DNA from 2 places in the Virgibacillus dokdonensis genome. Region 1 is predicted to be linked to the other one. Evidence: a T-box and tRNA genes for the amino acid it is inferred to sense, from the RefSeq annotation. Region 1 holds a T-box; the other holds one or more tRNA genes.
What was found. The T-box of region 1 lies ahead of ileS (isoleucine--tRNA ligase). A T-box ahead of a tRNA ligase gene usually reads a tRNA of that ligase, here a tRNA-Ile.

Region 1 (10,836 bases):
TTCTTTTATTATATGAAAGTTTTCTATTAATATACGAAAAATAACCTCTATTCAATTAGCTTCTAGAACGTTTGTAATTTTGCACATTAGGAGGAACGAACTATGTTAGAATTTGATATGAATATGGAAGAATTAGCTACAATAAAAGTAATTGGAGTAGGTGGAGGAGGTAACAATGCTGTCAATCGTATGATTGAGCATGGTGTAGAAGGTGTAGAATTTATAGCAGTAAATACCGATGCGCAAGCATTAAACCTTTCTAAAGCTGAATTAAAGATTCAAATAGGTGAAAAATTGACAAGAGGTTTGGGTGCTGGTGCTAATCCAGAAGTTGGAAAGAAAGCAGCTGAAGAAAGTAAAGAGCAACTGGAAGAAGTGTTACAAGGTGCAGATATGATCTTCGTTACTGCTGGTATGGGGGGAGGAACGGGAACAGGTGCTGCACCTGTTATAGCACAAATTGCTAAAGATTTGGGTGCTTTAACAGTCGGGGTAGTTACTCGACCATTTTCCTTTGAAGGAAGAAGACGCTCCACCCAAGCCATTTCAGGGATCGATGCGTTAAAAGGAAGCGTTGATACGCTAATTGTCATTCCAAACGACCGTTTGTTGGAAATAGTAGATAAAAATACACCGATGTTGGAGGCTTTCCGTGAAGCTGATAATGTATTACGTCAAGGTGTACAAGGCATATCTGATTTAATTGCTAAACCAGGGTTAATTAACGTCGATTTTGCTGACGTTAAAACAATTATGTATGATAAAGGTTCTGCTTTAATGGGAATCGGTGTCGCAACAGGTGAAACTCGAGCGACAGAAGCAGCTAAAAAAGCTATATCTTCACCATTACTTGAAACTTCCATCGATGGCGCACATGGTATTTTAATGAACATTACCGGTGGAACAAATTTAAGTTTATATGAAGTGCAAGAAGCTGCGGACTTAGTGACTTCTGCTGCAGATAATGAAGTGAACGTAATATTTGGTTCTGTTATTAATGAAAATTTAAAAGACGAAATTATAGTCACTGTCATTGCTACAGGTTTTGATGAATCTGTTCAAAAATCAGAACAACCTGCTAGACAGCAGCGATCTGCACAGCAGCAACATGCAGCGACTCGTACAAATGATACAGTGTCAAGAAGGGAAAGAGAAAGAGAGCCTGAACCTCAACAGCAACAGCGCCATGCCCAAGAAGAGGATACATTAGATATTCCTACCTTCTTGCGAAACCGGAACCGAAATAGAAATCGTTAAAAGTGAGAAAACAGTTTAAAGAAATCTTAGGGAATATTCCCTAAGATTTTTTGGTTTATAGTATAAAAGAAAAACAAAGGCTTTCTAATAATGGCTCTATATCTACAATTGACATAAAATGAAGTCACACACATAAATGACAAACCTTCTAATATCTCGAGAAAATTAGTCAAATATACGATACAGAATATGACAGACTTTTCTTGTCTGCTTCGCTATACTATAATCACTATAATTTATCTCGGATATAAGGTGCTGTAAGACTCCCGCTTCAAGAATTAGAGATGTGAGCTAAATGGAACATAACAGCACCTAGATCTCCGATTCGTTCAAAGGCCCTTAGGCCATACCCTGGGCTACTAACAATCTACGGGGATAAAGAACCCTCCACTGATTGAAGCTTCACTTTATGGCAAGCTTTACTATTAAAAGCTAGAAAATGATGATTCCTGATAATTGAAGGGAAGTCAATATGACTATTTACTTGGATGCAGTTTGGGCGTTGAACTTTTTATTGGATTTTATGCTGCTAATGCTTACCCAAGCATTGGCTAGAGATGATACGAAAAAGCTTCGTTTAGCTATTGGAGCGTTCGTTGCATCCTTGACCGTACCTATTTCTATCTATTTTCCTGAATCTATTGCTACTAGTGTGCCAGGGAAAATAGTAGCATCTGGCATTATTATTATTGTTGCCTTTGGCTACAGAAATAAGTATCGATGGGTAAAGCTATTTGCATTATTTTACTTTGTAAGCTTTTCGATAGGAGGTGGTTTAACGGCTATCCACTTTTTACTCCAACGGCCATTTTATGTGCATACAAATGGCTTTTTAACGTATAACAGTGGTTTCGGTGATCCGATAAGTTGGTTGTTTATAGTAATTGGTTTTCCAATAGTGTGGCTGTTTACAAAATTCCGTTTGGACAAGCACGTACAAGAAAAAATTCGTTATGACCAAATTTTACCAGTAACTATTGAAATGAAAGGAAAAAGTTATTCAACAACAGGATTTATTGATAGTGGAAATCAATTAACCGATCCAATTACTAAAAAACCAGTTGTCCTATGTGATGAAGTGTTTTTAAAGCAATGGTTCTCTGAACAGACTTGGGCGGATCTGGAGCGTTGCTATCATACTTTTCAAATTGAAGCATTACCAGCGGAGTGGGAGAAATATTTACAAATAGTACCTTATCAAGGTGTAGAAGGAAATAATATGTTTCTATTTACGCTACGTCCCGAACGAATCATTATTTACTATGGAGAAGAACGAATTACAACAAGAAAAGCGTTAATCGGGATTCAGTTTGGAGAATTAACAAAAGATGCAAGTTATCATTGTTTATTACATCCGAGAATGATTCAAACATCTACCATTCATAGTGCATAAAGGAGAGATAAATGTTGAGAATTTCTAAATTGCGTCTTCGTTTATGGTGGCTTAAATTATTAGTAAAGCTACGTATAAAATCAGAAGAGATTTATTACATTGGTGGTAGCGAAGCACTACCTCCACCTTTGTCTAAAGAGGAGGAGCAGGAATTATTAGCTTTATTGCCTAAAGGGGATAAATCGGCTAGAGCCATCTTAATAGAGCGTAATTTACGTTTAGTCGTTTATATAGCTAGAAAATTTGAAAACACGGGAATTAATATTGAAGATTTAATTAGCATAGGTACAATCGGTCTTATTAAAGCTGTTAATACCTTTAATCCAGAAAAAAAGATAAAATTGGCAACGTATGCATCTCGCTGCATTGAAAATGAAATTCTCATGTATTTACGACGAAATAATAAATTAAAATCAGAAGTTTCTTTTGATGAGCCATTGAATATAGATTGGGACGGAAATGAATTATTGCTTTCTGATGTTTTAGGGACGGATGAAGATATTATAACCCGAGATTTAGAAACGAATGTAGATAAGCATTTGTTAAAAAACGCCTTATCACAGCTTAACCCTCGTGAAAAACAAATTATGGAATTGCGTTTTGGACTTATTGGTGAAGAAGAAAAAACACAAAAAGATGTAGCCAATATGTTAGGAATTTCCCAATCCTATATATCCAGATTGGAGAAAAAAATAATTCGACGATTAAAAAAAGAATTTAATAAAATGGTTTAACCTTGTGTTGGTAAGTTTTCATGTTTTTTCATCATGAATTTAAGATAACGAATTGCATAAAAACCCTCTATTACGGAGATACTGTCCATGAACAGCATCACCAACTGGGAGGGTTGAACATAAATGACGAGACATAAGGTTGAAATATGTGGTGTTGATACATCAAAATTACCCGTATTAAAGAACGAAGAAATGCGGAAACTGTTTAAAAAAATGCAGGAGGAAGATGATTTAGCTGCTCGTGAAGAGTTGGTAAATGGAAATCTAAGACTAGTTCTAAGTGTAATACAACGGTTTAATAATCGAGGAGAATACGTTGATGATTTGTTTCAAGTGGGCTGCATCGGATTAATGAAATCCATTGATAATTTTGATTTATCCCATAATGTTAGATTTTCCACTTATGCTGTTCCGATGATTATTGGGGAAATCAGAAGATACTTACGAGATAATAATCCCATTCGTGTATCAAGATCCTTACGTGATATTGCGTATAAAGCATTGCAGGTGAGAGAAAATTTAATAAGCAAGACTTCAAAAGAACCAACTCCAATGGAAATAGCAGAAGAATTGGGGATTCCCCACGGAGAAGTCGTTTTTGCTTTAGATGCGATTCAAGACCCTGTATCTTTGTTTGAACCAATATATAATGATGGTGGGGATCCTATCTATGTCATGGATCAAATAAGTGATGACAAGGAAAAAGACTCCACTTGGCTGGACAAATTATCTTTAAAGGAAGGGATGCACCAATTAAATGATCGAGAAAAAATGATTTTAAACAAGCGCTTTTTTCAAGGAAAGACGCAAATGGAAGTTGCTGATGAAATAGGAATCTCACAAGCCCAAGTGTCTCGGTTGGAAAAGGCAGCTATTAAACAAATGAACAATGAAATGTTTGAATAGAACTGTTCTTTCATGGGGGTTCAAACCATGATGGTTTGTTAATCCGAAAGAAGGGTGTAACCTAAAGTCCTCCTCAACAATCTGAACATCGTGCTGTTGACACTATTTAACGACGCTCATTATCAGCTTATGAAGGGGCTTGCGGTAACTTTATAATATTAAAAAAGTAGAAGAGAAGATAAACTTGATCTCTCTTCTATTTTTTTGCATAATAGAAAAACTTAGGTGTAAGAGAAACTGCAGCTTTTTCTCTAAAGGCTTGGCGATATGTCAAGTCTTTCTCATGTGGTAGACTTCTTTCTCATTCAGTAATAAATGTACAGATTTAAATAAGAAATAAAGAAAGAATGCATTGATTTAGCATATATATAATTATTAGAGGTTGTTGAACTGATGAAAAAAAGCATGTTGAGAGAGGTGGAAAGATGGTTAGGTTATCAGAACTGCAAGTAAAAGAGGTTATTATTATGGATAGTGGAAGGAAACTTGGTCATATACATGATTTAGAAATAGATACAAAGTTGGGGAAAATAGCTGCTATTATTGTTATTCCAAGGGATAAGAAAGGCGGTCTATTTGGAAAATCCGAGGAATTAGTGATTGACTGGCAACAAATAATACGAATTGGTACCGATGTTATTCTTGTAAAAGAAGCGGAAAAGCCAACATTATATTATAACTCAAGCACATAAATTTAAAATAGAAAACGTTTTTCTTGCAATATGGAAAGTACAAGATTTTTGGTAATAGTATATGAAAAAAAGCTTTCACCATAAGACTTGGCAACAAGCCAAGTTTTTCTAACCATTTCATACAGTTAAAATAATGTAACATAAGACGTTAAAAATTAAATGCAATTTATGATAAAATATATCATGATTAGGATTTATAGGAGGTGCTATATTGAGTGACGTCTTTCATTCATTGCAAACAACGTATTTACATATAGAGAAATGGCAACGATTAAACGAACGAATTGTAGCTGGATTTACAACTAAAAAAGATGGTGTTAGTGATGGGAGCTATACATCCTTAAATGTCGGTTTCCATGTAGACGATTTGTCAAAGAATGTATTATTGAACAGGGAACGTATTGCACGTAATGTTCGATTCCCTTTGGAGAACTGGGTATGTGGCCAGCAAGTACATCAAACAAATATTCATTTTGTTCGTCCATCAGATAAGGGAAAAGGTGCTCAAAATTATCATTCTGCCATAAAGGGAGTTGACGGTCTCATTACTAATCACTCTAATATCATGTTATCGGCTTTTTTTGCAGACTGTGTCCCACTATATTTTTATGATCCTGTAACATCTTTTATTGGAATTGCTCATGCTGGATGGAAAGGAACGGTTCACCAAATGGCCAAGCATATGGTCGAAAAGTTACAACGATATGGAGTTGAGAGAGAAAATTTACTTGTTACCGTAGGACCATGCATTTCGAAAATGTGTTATGAAGTGGATGCACATGTAGTAAATCAAATCCCCACAATTTTTAAAGCAAACGTAGTTGATACAAAGGCAGAAAACCGTTACTTACTAGATTTGAAACAATTAAATGTAGATATCCTTTTACAATCAGGGGTATTACGTAATAATATAGATGTAACAAATTACTGCACATATCGCGATGAAACACTTTTTTTCTCACATCGCAGAGATCATGGGGAAACAGGGCGAATGTTAGGTTTTATTGGCTTTTTACCATGACAACATGAGAGGAGAGAATAAGCAACAATGGACGTAGCAAGCAATTTACAAACGATTCAGGAAAATATTGCGCATGCTTGTCAGGCATGTCAGCGAAAAAAAGAGGATATTACCATCATAGCAGTGACGAAATATGTTACAATAGAGCGAGCAGAAGAAACGCTACAAGCAGGGATTACTGATCTTGGAGAAAACCGTTTGGAAGGCTTTTTAGAAAAATATAACCATTTTCATGGTCGAGCTAATTGGCATTTCATTGGAACGTTACAGTCAAGAAAAGTGAAAGATGTCATTAACCATATTGATGTATTGCATTCGTTAGATCGGATTTCTTTAGCGAAAGAAATTGAGAAACGAGCCAATAAACAGATTGACTGTTTTATTCAAGTAAATGTTAGTGGAGAAGAATCAAAACATGGTGTGCGTCCTGAACAGTTATTTACCTTTATTGAAAACTTAAAAACGTATTCAAAAATACGGGTAATTGGCTTGATGACTATGGCACCACATATTAAAGATGAGGCAAGATTGAGAAGTATTTTTCGTCATTTAGCTACATTACGTAATGACATTCAAATGCAAAATTTGATACACGCTCCTTGTAACTTTTTGTCTATGGGGATGAGTAATGATTATACAATTGCTGTGGAAGAAGGTGCTACTCATATACGAGTTGGTACAAACTTAGTGGGGTGAGGTAATGAGTATAAAAAATAAGCTGAAGAATTATTTCACAATGGAAGATGAATATGAATACGAATATGTAGATGCTGACCAGTTTGAGGCTGAGCAAGCACTACCAAAAGACAAACCTAAAAACGTAGTAAACCTTACAAGTGTGAATAATCCAACTTCTAAAGTTGTTTTATGTGAGCCAAGAACGTATAGCGAGGCACAGGAAATTGCTGATAATATTGTGAACCGTCGTGCAGTGGTAATTAATTTACAACGCATGGAGAACCAACAGGCAATGCGCATCGTCGATTTTTTAAGCGGAACGGTGTATGCTGTTAACGGAGACATTCAAAAACTTGGAGCAAAAACATTCCTATGTACACCTGATAATGTGAATGTTACTGGTTCCATTACAGATACACTTGAAGAAGAATACGGTAAAGGATGGTAATGGATACATGCAAGAAATTTTTCAAATAATAAATATGGCTTTTACGGTTTATACATTTGCATTAATTATTTATATATTCATGTCCTGGTTTCCAGGCGCTCGTGAATCGGCATTCGGTGAAGTTTTGACTAAAATTTGTGAACCATATTTAGAAGTGTTTCGTAAATTTATACCACCACTAGGAATGATAGATTTTTCTCCAATTGTTGCGATCATTGTTTTAAGATTTGCTCAAGGCGGTTTACAGCAATTGTATTGGATGTTAATCTAAGCGTACTCGTGAAATGGTGAATGCAATCTGAAAGTGGAATTGCGACTATTTTTCGTGAACTATTTTTATGATATTTGTTTAGGAGTTTCGATGATGGAATTATATCAACATTTTCGTAAAGAGGAAGAAGCTTTTATTGATCAGATTCTGTCTTGGAAAGAGCAAGTAGAACGAACGTATCAACCTAAGTTGACTAACTTCCTTGACCCTCGAGAGCAACAGCTAGTTACCATACTTATTTCGACGAAGGATAGTGATGTTAACTTGTTGTTTAATGGTGGTCATAAATTTGCCGAACGCAAGCGGGCTGTGATTGCACCATTATATGAAGATATACAAGCGGTGGATACGGGATTAACCTTACTCGAAGGCCATTTTCCTGATAAATTCATACATTTATCCCATCGTGATGTAATGGGAGCTTGCCTGTCGCTCGGTTTAAAACGACAGATACTAGGGGATATTGTGGTAGACAATGGACTCGTTCAATTGGTAGTTGCTTCAGAAATAGCCCTCTATGTAAAGTCTCACTTAACTAAGATAAAGCATGCCTCTGTCAAGTTGGAAGAACGTCCCTTAAATGAATGGAACCTAAGAGAACCTATTTGGCTAGAACAAGAAACAACTGTTTCTTCATTAAGACTCGATGTTGTGGTGAAGGAAGCTTATCGTTTATCGAGAAAAGAAGCAACTGAATATATTAAAAAGCTATCGGTTAAAGTAAATTATAAACTTGTAGATGATGTGTCATTTACGCTCCAAGCAGGAGATGTCCTTTCATTGCGAGGAAAAGGAAGGAGTAAATTAGTAAATGTGCGAGGCCGATCAAAAAAAGATAAGCAAAAAATTACATTAGCACGATTAAAATGAGACACAACCTCTTGATTTCTATGTAAGATGTCATGCTAAAATTTCTTTATTATGCCATTAAATATAGAAATAAGTGTAGCTTTCTATAAAATTTTGCAGGAATTAAGTAGTTTTTGTTGAAATGAATAGTGTATAATAAACATTAGTGAACGAAAGATCATGGTTGAAGTGAAGTTTTTTATTTGAACGAATCGTTATTTTAGCAATGTACATTGTGTAAAAGGTAAAGGTAAATGAGATTCAGTAAATAGGAGGTGGCGATCGTGCCATTAACACCACTCGATATTCATAACAAAGAATTCACTAAAAAGTGGAAAGGTTATGATGAAGATGAAGTAAATGAATTCCTTGATCAAGTGATTAAAGATTATGAAATGGTAATTAGGGAAAAAAATGATCTGCAAGAACAAGTAAATCAATTGAATCAAAAAATAGGACATTTTACCAATATTGAGGAGACGCTTAATAAATCTATTCTAATTGCGCAAGAAACCGCAGAAGAACTAAAAGGAAATGCTTCAAAAGAATCTAAGTTAATTATTAAAGAAGCAGAAAAAAATGCAGATCGAATTATTAATGAGGCTTTAACAAAGTCTCGTCGTATATCTATGGATGTAGAAGAATTAAAGAAGCAGGCGAAAGTTTTTCGAACTCGTCTGAAAATGCTTGTAGAAGCGCAGTTAGATATGATTGAAACAGATGATTGGGATCAATTATTTGATTCAGAGCTAGGAGAGGACCTTGAATTGGAAGAAAGCGAAACGTAAATCTTGACGGTTTTTTATTTTTTACATATAATTCATACACAGAACTGTTTTTCTGTTCGATGAAGTGCTCATTATATATTAAACTTAAATAAGAATACAACAAAGCATGGAAAGAGAGAGTATAAAAGCATGAACTGATTTAGCGAGTCAGCGGATGGTGGGAGCCTGATACAGTCGGACTTTTAGAAAATCACTCTTGAGTTGTCGTTATGAACAAATAGTAATAATGACCGGTTATTCCCGTTATCGATGTCGAGTGAATATGGAGAGTATTTCCCATATTTATAAGGGTGGTACCGCGAGTCTTCTCGTCCCTTGAGGGATTGAGAGGATTTTTTTGTTTAGAAAAGCAGACAATTTCGTGGAAAAATGAAGTTTTATAATCCAAGTTTGTCTGATATTGGGTCACGATGTGAATGACTTCATAATTAAAAGTATGATGAAGCATTTAATAACAACACCTTAAAGGAGGAAGGCAATAATGGAATATAAAGAAACATTATTAATGCCGAAAACCGCGTTTCCAATGCGTGGTAATTTACCAAATAAAGAGCCAAATCGACAAGCAGATTGGGACGAAAACAAACTATATGAAAAAAGCTTGGAACGGACAAAAGGACGCCCAACGTTTATTTTGCATGATGGACCACCATATGCGAATGGGGATTTGCATATCGGTCATGCATTGAACAAAATCTTAAAAGATTTTATTATTAGATATAAGTCTATGAGTGGCTATTACGCACCATATGTTCCTGGTTGGGATACACATGGATTGCCTATTGAAACAGCATTGACAAAGAAGAAAAAAATCAATCGTAAAGCGTTAAGCATTGCTGAATTTCGTAAGCTCTGTGAAGAATACGCGTTAAAGCAGGTGGATAATCAGCGTAATCAATTTAAAACATTAGGAATTCGCGGGGATTGGAACAACCCATATATTACGTTAACAAAGGATTATGAAGCAGCACAAATAAAAGTGTTTGGAGAGATGGCTAAAAAAGGCTATATTTATAAAGGACTTAAGCCAGTTTATTGGTCACCTTCTTCAGAGTCTGCTTTAGCCGAAGCTGAGATAGAATACCATGATAAACGATCTCCGTCTATTTACGTTGCCTTTGAAGTAACGGATGGGAAAGGACTGCTAAATGCAGGAGACAAGTTGATTATTTGGACAACTACGCCTTGGACGATTCCTGCTAACTTAGGAATTAGTTTACATCCAGAATTGGAGTACATTGTTGTAGCAGTAGATAAAGAAAGGTATGTTATCGCACATGCATTGTTAGAAACCGTAGCTGAAGAGCTAGGGTGGGAAGCTTATCAAATAGAAAAAACATTTCGTGGTGAACAAGCGGAACATATTTTAACGAAACACCCATTTTACGATCGATCTTCGCTTGTGATGCTTGGTGATCACGTTACTACGGATACTGGAACAGGCTGTGTACACAATGCTCCTGGACATGGGGAAGAAGACTTTTATGTAGCGAAAAAGTACGGTATTGATGCTTTATGTCCTGTTGATGAAAAAGGGGTGTTTACAGACGAAGCACCAGGATTTACTGGGCTTTTCTATGATAAGGCGAATAAACTGATTACGGAAAAGTTAGAAGAAACTGGGGCTCTGTTAAAATTACAATTTATTACCCATTCTTATCCGCATGACTGGCGGACGAAGAAACCAACTATTTTCCGAGCAACGTCACAATGGTTTGCGTCCATTAAAGACTTTCGCCAAACTATTTTAGAAGAAATTAAAAATATTCAATGGTACCCACAGTGGGGAGAGACAAGAT
Region 2 (10,836 bases), 450 kb from region 1:
CCCGACCACCAAATCTCACCACAGAAGGAGGCATGTCCAATGAAGGACAAGAATAGTTTAGCACATACGCAGTGGAGATGTAAGTATCATTTAGTTTTTGCACCAAAATATAGAAGGCAAATTATCTATGGAAAATAAAAAAAAGTATAGGAAAAATAATCAGAGAACTCTGCGACAGAAAAGATGTTGAAATACACGAAGCAAATGCATGCAGGGACCACATCCATATGTTGGTGAGTATACCACCAAAACTGAGTGTATCTCAATTCATGGGTTACTTAAAAGGGAAAAGTAGTTTAATGATCTTTGACCGTCACGCCAACTTAAAGTATAGATATGGAAATCGAAAGTTCTGGTGTCGAGGCTACTTTGTAGATACGGTGGGAAGAAATAAAAATCAAATCCAAGAATATATACGAAATCAGCTTAAAGAGGACTACATGAGTGATCAGTTAACTTTATTTGAAGAATTTGATCCGTTCACCGGGAAGAAAAATAAAAAGAAATAAGAGATTCTTTTAGAATCAGCGAGTGAGTGTGGTGCAGAAGGGAAAACCATTCAGTGGGCCTTTTAGGCCGAGGCCGGCAACAGAGGTTTCCAGCCGCAGAGCAAACCACCAGTTCTGAAGTGACCCCATAAAGTTAGACAGATAATTTTACTAAGCAGCTATTAAAGTCTGAATTCGGTATTGTACCGGGCTCAGGCCTTTTAGTTTTGCCTTGATTCGTTTGTTGTTATAGTATTCTATATATTTTTCTAGCTCTTGCTTAAAATGCTCTATACTTTCGAATTCATTTAAATAAAGAAATTCTGATTTCATAATGCCAAAGAAGTTTTCAATAACGGCATTATCATAACAGTTGCCTTTACGTGACATACTTTGCGTAATCAATCTTTCTCTCAAGGCGTGCTGATATTGTTTCATTTGATAATGCCAGCCTTGATCCGAATGAATAAGCAGTGCATCTTCCTCTGATAACCGTTTAAATGATTTCTCCAACATTTCCGATACAAGTGAATAAGTAGGTCTAGAGTCGATTGTATAGGCAATGATTTCCCCATTATATAAATCCAGTATAGGTGAAAGATAGAGTTTCTCCCCAAATAATTTAAACTCTGTAATATCCGTTACCCATTTTTGATTTGGCTTTTCGGCATTAAAGTTCCGATCTAAAATATTTGGTGCGATATTGCCAACCTTTCCTTTGTAAGAGCGATATTTTTTCATTCGAACTAGGCTTTTTAAACCTAATTCTTTCATGATGCGTTGGACTTTTTTATGGTTTACCTTATGCCCTCGATTCCATAGCTCGTCCCGGATACGGCGGTATCCATAACGTCCTTGATGCTCATCGTAGATAGCTTGAATCAGCTTTTTCAACTCCACATCTTTATCCGGAAGTCCGAATTTACTTACTATATAGTAGTACGTGCTACGTGGAATCTCTGCCAGCTGCAGAAGTGCCTTCACAGGGAATTCATGCCTTAGTTCATAGACTACTTGCGCTTTGTCCTGTTTGGTAATTTCTCCTTGTTTTGAACTAAGGCATTCAACTTTTTTAAATAGGCATTCTCCATGCGTAAACGATCTATTTCTGCTTGTAATGCTTCCGGAGTCCCTTCATCCGGCTTTTGCTTTTTAGATGTATGATCAGAACTTTTTTTCATGGATGGACGCCCCTTTTTCTTTGGTTCTAGGGCATCTATTCCTTCTGCTTCCAATTGCTTTTTCCATTGTAAAAGCGTGGAATGTGTAGAAATATTAAAGATCGCTGCTGTTTCCCGGATAGATGTCCCTTGTTCGTTCATATAATTAAGTACATCTAGTTTATACTGCAATGTGTAAGATGTATAGCATTTTTCAAAAGCTTTTTCTCCGTGATATTCATATTGTTTAATCCAATTTAAGAGGACTGAATGGTCAACTCCTATGGATTTAGCCATTGACTTTACGCCTTCTGCACCACTTTGATAGCGAATGACTGCTTGTATTTTTTCAACATTGGTGAATTTAGCCATAAAAAACTGCACCTCCATTTATTAGAGTTGTGTCTAAAAATTGGGGTGCAGTTCATTCACACTGGTGGTTTTGATTTGTTGTCTAGGAAATTATCACTAGCGTTGCATAAACTTTTGCAGCTGTGGATAAACTAACTAAGTTATTTAGCCACGTCCGGCTCCAGCGCCCAGCAACTAGGCGACTTCACGAATCGCCTTACGATAAGTCATCAAACACCGTCTCACCATGATTCCTTTATCTCAGTCGTTTCGTTCCACTCGCTACGTTGCTAACTGGGCGCTTGCGCCTTTGTTCTTGTACAGGAAAATATAAAAGATGTGCTTGTGGAGATCGAAATAATCAAATGTGGCCCGGTTCCCCACTTTATCTCCATTGATTCGTCCCATTCGCTAAGTTGCTAAACAGGCTTTTACGCCTTTGTTCATAGTAAAACATGCTTATTAGTTTAAATTATAATTTTCCCCTTTAATCAAGTATAAAATACTTTCTCCGATATTGGTTATATGATCACCAAATCGCTCCAAATATCTGGAGCATAGAGAAATTTGCATAATGTATTGGATCTTATCTGGGTTTGTTGCCGTCTCGCCTAATAATTCACTTAAAATAAGCTTATTTTCTTTATCTACAGCGTCATCCATTTCTGCTAATTGTCCAGCGAGTTTACCATCTTCTTCTGTAAAAGCTGTTATGGCTGTGTGTAACATGTTTACTAATGTATCTTGCATAGCGTTTAAACGGGTTGGAATAGATACTTCCCTACTTTCCCCTAACCTGATTGTAGACCTCGCAATATTTCTTGCATTATCTGCCATTCGCTCTAAATCAGCGACAATTTTAATGGCTGTTATTAAACGACGCAAATCTGTTGCAACAGGGTTTTGTTTAGCTATTAACAGCACTACTTTATCATTAATTTCTAAGTCTTTTTTATCAATTACTTTATCGCCTTCAATAACTTGTTCTGCCAAGCCAATATCTTGATTGAATAACGCCCGAACAGCATTATCCAATGCTTTCTCTGTTAAATTAGCTAATTCAACAATTTCTTGATCTATTTCTTTCAGTTCTTGGTCAAACTGCCCTCTCGTCTGCATAAAATACCTCCTTTTTATTCACGTGCTACCATCATAGCAAAACAGTATGTACTTAATATTGATGCACCGTTAATTTTTTGTAAATTTTATGTTAATACATGACCTTCATCAATCATTCCATATAAAGTGAATTTATAATTAGCGGGGGGGTATTCTTTATTCTCCACTTATTGTTAGTAGCCCAAGGGTATGAACTAGAGTCCTCTGAACAAATTGGGATTTAGGTGCTGTTATCTCCCGAATTGTTCAGACCACATCTCTTATTCATAAAGTGGAAGAATCTAACAGTACTTTATATTCGATATAAAACACCTTTTGCACAAGTAGATAACGCCACTCTACTAAATACGAGCCTTTTTTAGCTCACAAAAAAAACGTACAGAAATATATCTGTACGCTATTTTTCTATTCATCTTCTTGTTCTTTGTCATCTTTGTTGTTATCTTTCTGCGCATTAAAATATGCATCCATTATTTTAAAACCAATCTCATAGTTAATCCGATAACCATTGCCTAGCCCTGTATTGGGAACCATTACCGCAAGAGCAATTTCTGGATCATCATAAGGTGCATAACCTATTAAGGAGAGGTTCTCTGTTTCAGCAACCAACTCACCATCTTCATAAATCTCATTTTGTGCTGTACCAGATTTTCCCGCCGGTTTGTAATCCTTGGAACTACCGAAAGAATATACTGTTCCCCCTTGTTCTTGAAAAGCTTGACGAAATCCTTCTTGAACGCGCTCAATATAGGATTGGTCCATTTGAATTTGGTTTAACACTTTTGTATTTTCACTACGATATACACCCCCTAATTGCTTATCCGATCTACTCGGTTCCCGTATTTCCTTTAAGAAATGCGGCTGTGTCCGGTAACCATTATTAGCAATTGTGGAGACATACTGCGCCAGCTGCATCGTTGTATACGTATCATACTGTCCAATAGCTTGGTCCATTAAAAGCCCTGCGTTAGACATTTTAGGTCCTTCATACCCGATACTTTCATATGGAAAATCAATACCCGTTCTGACTCCTAGTCCAAACTGTTGAAAGTAATTGCGCATTTCTTGCCAAGCTGCTGGATCAAATGCTGCTTTTGAGTTGTTTGGGAAAGGATATCGATTTTCGCCTCCCATTTTTAACCCAATGTAAAACATATATACGTTGGATGATTTTTTCAACGCATCGATATCATTGACTGAACCTAAACTTCTATAAGACCCCTTTTGTGGTGTCCCTTTAATTTTTAACGGTGAATCATTAAAACGCTGCCCCGGAGATATGACACCTGACTCTAAACCAGCTAGTACCGTTGCCCCTTTTACAACTGACCCTGGACGATGTGCATCATAAAGTGTTTTAATCGTTGCATCCTTATAGTCATTACCATCTCTTGTTTGACCGCTTACAGCTAATATTTCGCCCGTTTTAGGATTCATTACTACTGCTAGCGCATCTTTTAAATACCTGTTCTCATAAGGATGTTTTTGAACTGCAGTTTTCAACTCTTCTCGTACAATTTTATCGACTTTTTCTTGGAAATCGATATCCATAGTTAACACTAGATCTTTTCCACGTCTACCTTCCACTACGGTATTGCTATCCACTACATCCCCAGACTTTGTGGTTGTATATTGAATTTGTTCTTTACGACCACGAAGTACATCTTCATAATATTCTTCTAAACCGCTTTTACCTACACGATCATTCCTGCTGTATCCTTTCGTTAGAAAGTTCTCTTCTTTATCCGCAGGTATCCCTTGTTCTTGCGATGTTATCGATCCAAGCAAACTTCTCATTGTATCATTAAATGGGTAGTCTCTATTCCAATCTGTAGTCGCATTAATACCAGGAAGTTCCGCTAAATGCTCAGAAACTTGAGCATATTCTTCCGCAGTGACATCTTCGTTTTTTACAATTTGCGGCGTTAGTGAATAAGCTTTATCTAACTCCGTTTTAATTGCAATTACTTCTAATTCTTGTTTAGAAAAACCAGATATTTCCTCTTCCGTAATTCTGTCCAAAATAGTGTTGTATTGTTCCGCATTGTCTAATTCAGCAGCTTCTTCTTCTTTTAAACGTTTATCTGCCATTTCTTTATTTTTCAAGTACCAATATTCCTTTTTATTGCGCTCTGTTACACCATCACTATCCATAGAAATATACTTGGCAAGTTTTTCTGCTACTTCTAAGCGATCTTCAGCTTGTACCCCTTTGGGCGGGGTGTACGTAATGGAATAGAGTGGTTTATTATCGACAATGACTTGATGTTTGCTATCATAAATCTTTCCCCTAGGGACAGGAACCTTCGTTGTATCTTTTACAGTACGCTCAATTTCTTCTTGAAATTCCTCTCCGTTTAATATTTGCACAACTCCTAACTGCAATATTAGCCCTGCAAACATTAGAAAAATGATAAAAAACAATAGGTTTATACGAAAGGGAAGTTGCGCTTTTTTCTTCTTTTTGTTCATTGTTTCTCCCCCAAGATCTACATGTTTATTAAGCAGTATTCATTATATCATTTTCATGCTATATATTTCACCTATTTTTCAATTTTTAAAGTCACTCATCCAATATTAGAAAATTTGTCTTACTTAACAACCGTGTTGAAAGTAAAAAAATTACATTTTAAGCACAATCCAATTTACTAACGATTTTTTTCATTTGTAAACTGATCTTTTATAAAAACTTGTTTTTCCATATTACTTTCCAAGTAAATTTTTTTCACAAACAAATAGATGAAAATATGCCCTGCGCCAAAAAGAGCCAATAAATAGGGAATTATTATCTCAGCTTGTAAAAAGGTAATCGCTAGTAAAAAAACAGAAATGGATGTAACCCGACCAATATTCACGAATAACTCACGTACAACAATGTATTCCACACGATATTCCTTCGCCTTCCAAGCTTTCCCAATAACATCATATGTTAAGGAAACATATGGAATCATAATAATAGGATAGGCAATCCCAATAAATACAGCATAAATTAACAATTGTGCGTAGCTAATGTCAAAAATAATTAAAGCAATGGCAAAGTATAAGATTAGACTGCCAAGTAAGATTGATTTTTTTCGCATAGAGGGCTTAATAAATTTTGTTCCAATAAAATAAAACACGAGTGAAAGACCAGAAAAAACTAAATTAAACATCCCTAAAGCAAACTCACTTTGGGTAATTAAAAACACCCAAATCGCAATAATAAACGCAAATATTCCTTCGCGAAGCCCTTGAAAGATGTGGGCATTTTGAATTCTTTTCCAGTTTTTATTATGGGAACGTTCTGTTAGCACACGACGAAAATAAAAATCGCCTTCTGCTTTTCGCGGCTTTAAAAAAAAACTAATGACTACAGCACAAATGAACATGATAAAAGAAATAGTAAATATAATGGTATAGCCAATATTCGCTTCCATTCTAGCGATAATAAAACCTGCTAATAAAGGACCTACCATACCACTAAATGATTGTAACACTCCTAAAAAACCATTAAAAAAATCTCTTGTATCTGGTTCAGTAATTTCAAAAGTCAATACATTAAACGCTAGCCAATAGAACCCATACCCTATACCGAGCAAACCACCTAAAAGAAAGTTAAAATAGGAAGCTTTATCACCTATTAAAAGAACATTTAGAAAGAATAACGATAGAAAAGTTACTCCTAGTCGTAACACAATTACTCTGTCCACTTTTTTAGCTAATCTACCAGCAATAATAAAGGTAATTGGTTGAAAAATGTAAATAGCTAAATTATATACAGCGATTGTTACATAATCTCCCGACTGCTTCCATAGGTAAATGTTTACAAACGTATTGGACAAAAATAGCCCTAATGAATATAAACCGCCAATAACAAGCAAAAAGATAAAATCCTTATTCATATTTGTATTACCAAAATAAAAAAAGCGGCTTTTCTGCATGTCTGATTCCCCTTTTTATTCTTACTACTAGTTTGAGCAAATAAGGAACAGATATACAAATACCCATGGATTACAAAAATAGCAGCCTAACAAGAAGAATAGAAGTAATCATTCTATTGGAAAGAATTCGTTGACGTTAAACGTGGCTAATTATGATGTGATCTTACTAGCGGTCGCTAACGGTGGTTATAAGGTTTCCTCCCCCATTTTTTAAAAAGCTCATGCCATAGGATAAATTTCTATAAGTGCAATTAGAAAAATGTGGCTGTCGTCCAGTCTTATGACGAGCTGCTATAAACCTTTAAACTCGTATATACTTTCCTACAGTAAAACAAAGGCGCAATTCCCCATATCCATATAGCAACGTAACGAATGGAACAAAGCAACGAAGATAAAGGAATCACGTGAGGTGACGAACCCGACCAATGATGACTTATTGCTGCGCGATAAAGCTGGACGTGACTATTCGGTTATTTCGTTCCCCACAAGCACATCATTTTATATTTTCTAGATATTAAAAAAGCATGTGAATTCACACATGCTTTTTTAAACTATTTTTACTTAGCCTCGTTATAGTTTTTAGCTACTTCATCCCAATTAACAACATTCCAAATGGATGAAAGATATTCAGGACGTCTGTTTTGATATTTTAGGTAATATGCATGTTCCCAAACATCTACACCAAAAATTGGCGTTTTACCTTCCATTAATGGAGAGTCTTGGTTAGGAGTACTCATAATTTCAAGATTTCCGTTATGAAGTACTAACCAAGCCCAACCTGATCCAAAGCGGCCAGCTGCCGCGCTTTCAAATTGCTCTTTGAACTTATCAAAGCTACCAAACGCTTCATCTATTTTTGTAGCAAGTTCACCAGTTGGTTCGCCGCCACCGTTTGGTGAAAGAACCTTCCAAAAAAGACTGTGGTTAGCATGTCCACCACCATTATTTCTAACTGCTGTACGAATGTTTTCTGGTACAGCATCTAAATTGCTAATCAAATCTTGTAGTGATTTGTTTTGAAGCTCAGCATGCCCTTCCAAAGCACTATTTAATTTAGTAACATACGTGTTATGATGCTTCGTATGGTGAATGTTCATAGTCTCCTTGTCAATCGTAGGCTCAAGTGCATCGTAAGCATATGGTAGTTCAGGTAATTCAAATGTAGCCATTAATACTTCCTCCTCATATCCATTTTGTTTTAAAAGGATCGAATATTCACCCTTTAATTCAAAGGGTATCAAAGCTTTTAATTAGTTGCAAATTATATGCATTTATTTACCATATGAACATCATTAAAAAAACCTGGCATGACAAAAGCTTGTCTTACTCATACTATATAATAAAAAAATCTTTTCCTATCGTATAAAATAAAAACACAAAAAAACAAGCCAGTGCTTGTTCTAAGATGGTGGCTCGGGACGGAATCGAACCGCCGACACAGGGATTTTCAGTCCCTTGCTCTACCGACTGAGCTACCGAGCCAACATATTAAATTGTTTTGCTTTCCTATTGTTATATATGGAGGAGGTAGAGGGATTCGAACCCCCGCGGGCTGTTACACCCCTGTCGGTTTTCAAGACCGATCCCTTCAGCCAGACTTGGGTATACCTCCAAACCAATAAATAATGGTGGACCCTGCAGGACTCGAACCTGCGACCGATCGGTTATGAGCCGATAGCTCTAACCAACTGAGCTAAGGGTCCAATTCTTTCATTATGGGGCGACCGGTGGGGATCGAACCCACGTATGCCGGAGCCACAATCCGGTGCGTTTACCACTTCGCCACGACCGCCGTACGTATTTAAACAAAAGTGGCGGCGGAGGGGATCGAACCCCCGACCTCACGGGTATGAACCGTACGCTCTCGCCAGCTGAGCTACACCGCCAAATTGGCTCCACAGGTAGGATTCGAACCTACGACCGATCGGTTAACAGCCGATTGCTCTACCACTGAGCTACTGTGGAACAGAAAGGCTATAACGTTGTTACTTATTATAGCGACAAGATATAATTTACCACTTTCGACAAGTTTTGTCAATCTTTTTTTTAAAGAAATTTTATTCCTATTAAAAACTATGTATATGTATTAATGACATCTCTTAAAACGACAATATTAACTATAGCATTATTTGGATATAAATGCAATACTAAAATTAAAGTTCAAATATTCTATTTTCCTATATAGAAATATATACACTATGGATAAAACATTCCATTTATACGACATCTAAAGCACTGCAAGCCCCTCACTTCAGAAAATTCGACCTATGTTTTTAGCTATAGGAAACGCCTAGACAATAAGCGTTAATCATTTAAGGACCTTTAAATCACAACATCAGTAGCGTTTAGACCAGGGATGCGCATAAACAGCCTCGATCTTAACTAAGGTCGAGGCTGTTTAAAAAAGCTATTCTCCTAAAACGTCTTCTGCTATATTAACTGCATGATCCCCAATTCGTTCTAAATTACTAAGGATATCTACAAACACAATACCACCAGATCCGCTACAGGTACCTTCATTCATACGTATAATATGGCGTTTGCGGAAATTCCTTTCCATCTTATCTATTTGATCTTCTTTTTGTATTACAGAAAGGGCTTCTTCTCGATTCATATTTTCCAATGATTCAATCGCTTGTTTTACGGTAGATATAGTTAATTCAAACATTTCATTTAAATCTTCTTTTGCACCATCTGTTAGGTGTACTTTATTGGAAATTTTATAGTCGATAAGTTCAACAATGTTTTCAAAATGATCCCCAATTCGTTCCACATCTCGTACGGAATCCAATAATGTTGAATGTTTAGCACTTTCCAACTCTGAAAGCGATTCTTTCGACAAACTTATCAAATAATTGGTTATTTTTCGATCTAAATTATTAAGGGCGCCTTCAATTTGCATCGCCATTTCAGCATGTTTTATTAAATGTGTATTTAAATATTTATTGGTTTCTTCCAAACCTTTATAAGCATACTCTCCCATGCGCACAAGCTCTGATTTTGCTTGATCTAATGCTAATGAAGAAGATTGCTGTATAAAAATGGGATCCAAATGTTGTGGTTTATATTCAATGATGGAGTCTTCACCAGGAACCATTTTCGTTACTATCCAAGCCAAAGCACCAATAAACGGAAATTGCATAATGGTATTCGTTATATTAAAGCTTCCATGAGCAAACGCTATGGTCATTTCTGGACTTAGTGCAAATTGATCCTGTAAAAATCCAGCAAAGACTGTAAACAAATCAAGAATAATTAGAAAAACGGTCGCTCCAATAAGGTTAAAAATAACATGTGTTAACGCAGCACGCTTTGCTGCAACTGTTGCTCCTAGTGAAGCTAAGATAGCAGTAATTGTTGTACCTAAATTATCTCCAAACAATACAGGTATAGCAGCCTTTAAATCCATTGCTCCTTCAGAGAATAAGCCTTGTAATATTCCAATAGTTGCACTAGAGCTTTGAACAATTAAAGTAAATACAGTACCAATAACAACTCCTAGAATTGGGGTATCACTCATACTTAATGTTAATTCTTGAAAGGCCTCTAAGCTGCGTAAAGGTTTCATTCCATTACTCATTAGCTCTAAACCAAAGAACAAAGCACCAAAGCCAAACACAGCTTGTCCAACCGCGTTTGTTTTTTGGTTTTTAAAGAAAAATATAAGAAAACAACCAACTGCAATGATTGGTAAAGCATAGGCCCCTATGTCAATTCCAATAATGAAGGCCGTCACCGTGGTACCAATATTGGCACCCATTATGACGCCAATAGCTTGTCTTAACGTCATAAAGCCAG

Region 2: it encodes a tRNA-Ile, which carries the amino acid that the T-box ahead of ileS (isoleucine--tRNA ligase) is inferred to sense. The anticodon was not compared.

What each region holds. Positions count from the first base shown of each region.
Region 1 is NZ_LT745763.1:2,343,493-2,354,328, reverse strand. Features, by position in the region: gene ftsZ (cell division protein FtsZ) at 103-1,257, shown strand; gene spoIIGA (sigma-E processing peptidase SpoIIGA) at 1,730-2,650, shown strand; gene sigE (RNA polymerase sporulation sigma factor SigE) at 2,665-3,384, shown strand; gene sigG (RNA polymerase sporulation sigma factor SigG) at 3,508-4,290, shown strand; gene B2C77_RS12615 (YlmC/YmxH family sporulation protein) at 4,716-4,982, shown strand; gene pgeF (peptidoglycan editing factor PgeF) at 5,194-6,003, shown strand; gene B2C77_RS12605 (YggS family pyridoxal phosphate-dependent enzyme) at 6,031-6,699, shown strand; gene B2C77_RS12600 (cell division protein SepF) at 6,704-7,129, shown strand; gene B2C77_RS12595 (YggT family protein) at 7,137-7,400, shown strand; gene B2C77_RS12590 (YlmH family RNA-binding protein) at 7,491-8,270, shown strand; gene B2C77_RS12585 (DivIVA domain-containing protein) at 8,534-9,037, shown strand; T-box leader at 9,136-9,356, shown strand; gene ileS (isoleucine--tRNA ligase) at 9,519-10,836, shown strand, end outside.
Region 2 is NZ_LT745763.1:1,891,839-1,902,674, reverse strand. Features, by position in the region: partial or broken gene tnpA (IS200/IS605 family transposase) at 40-509, shown strand; one part of gene B2C77_RS10385 (IS3 family transposase) at 660-1,564, opposite strand; one part of gene B2C77_RS10385 (IS3 family transposase) at 1,564-2,020, opposite strand; gene phoU (phosphate signaling complex protein PhoU) at 2,462-3,118, opposite strand; gene B2C77_RS10375 (peptidoglycan D,D-transpeptidase FtsI family protein) at 3,524-5,590, opposite strand; gene B2C77_RS10370 (MFS transporter) at 5,767-7,038, opposite strand; gene B2C77_RS10365 (superoxide dismutase) at 7,596-8,207, opposite strand; tRNA gene B2C77_RS10360 (tRNA-Phe) at 8,445-8,520, opposite strand; tRNA gene B2C77_RS10355 (tRNA-Ser) at 8,558-8,650, opposite strand; tRNA gene B2C77_RS10350 (tRNA-Ile) at 8,665-8,741, opposite strand; tRNA gene B2C77_RS10345 (tRNA-His) at 8,755-8,830, opposite strand; tRNA gene B2C77_RS10340 (tRNA-Met) at 8,851-8,924, opposite strand; tRNA gene B2C77_RS10335 (tRNA-Asn) at 8,929-9,003, opposite strand; gene B2C77_RS10330 (Na/Pi cotransporter family protein) at 9,446-10,836, opposite strand, start outside.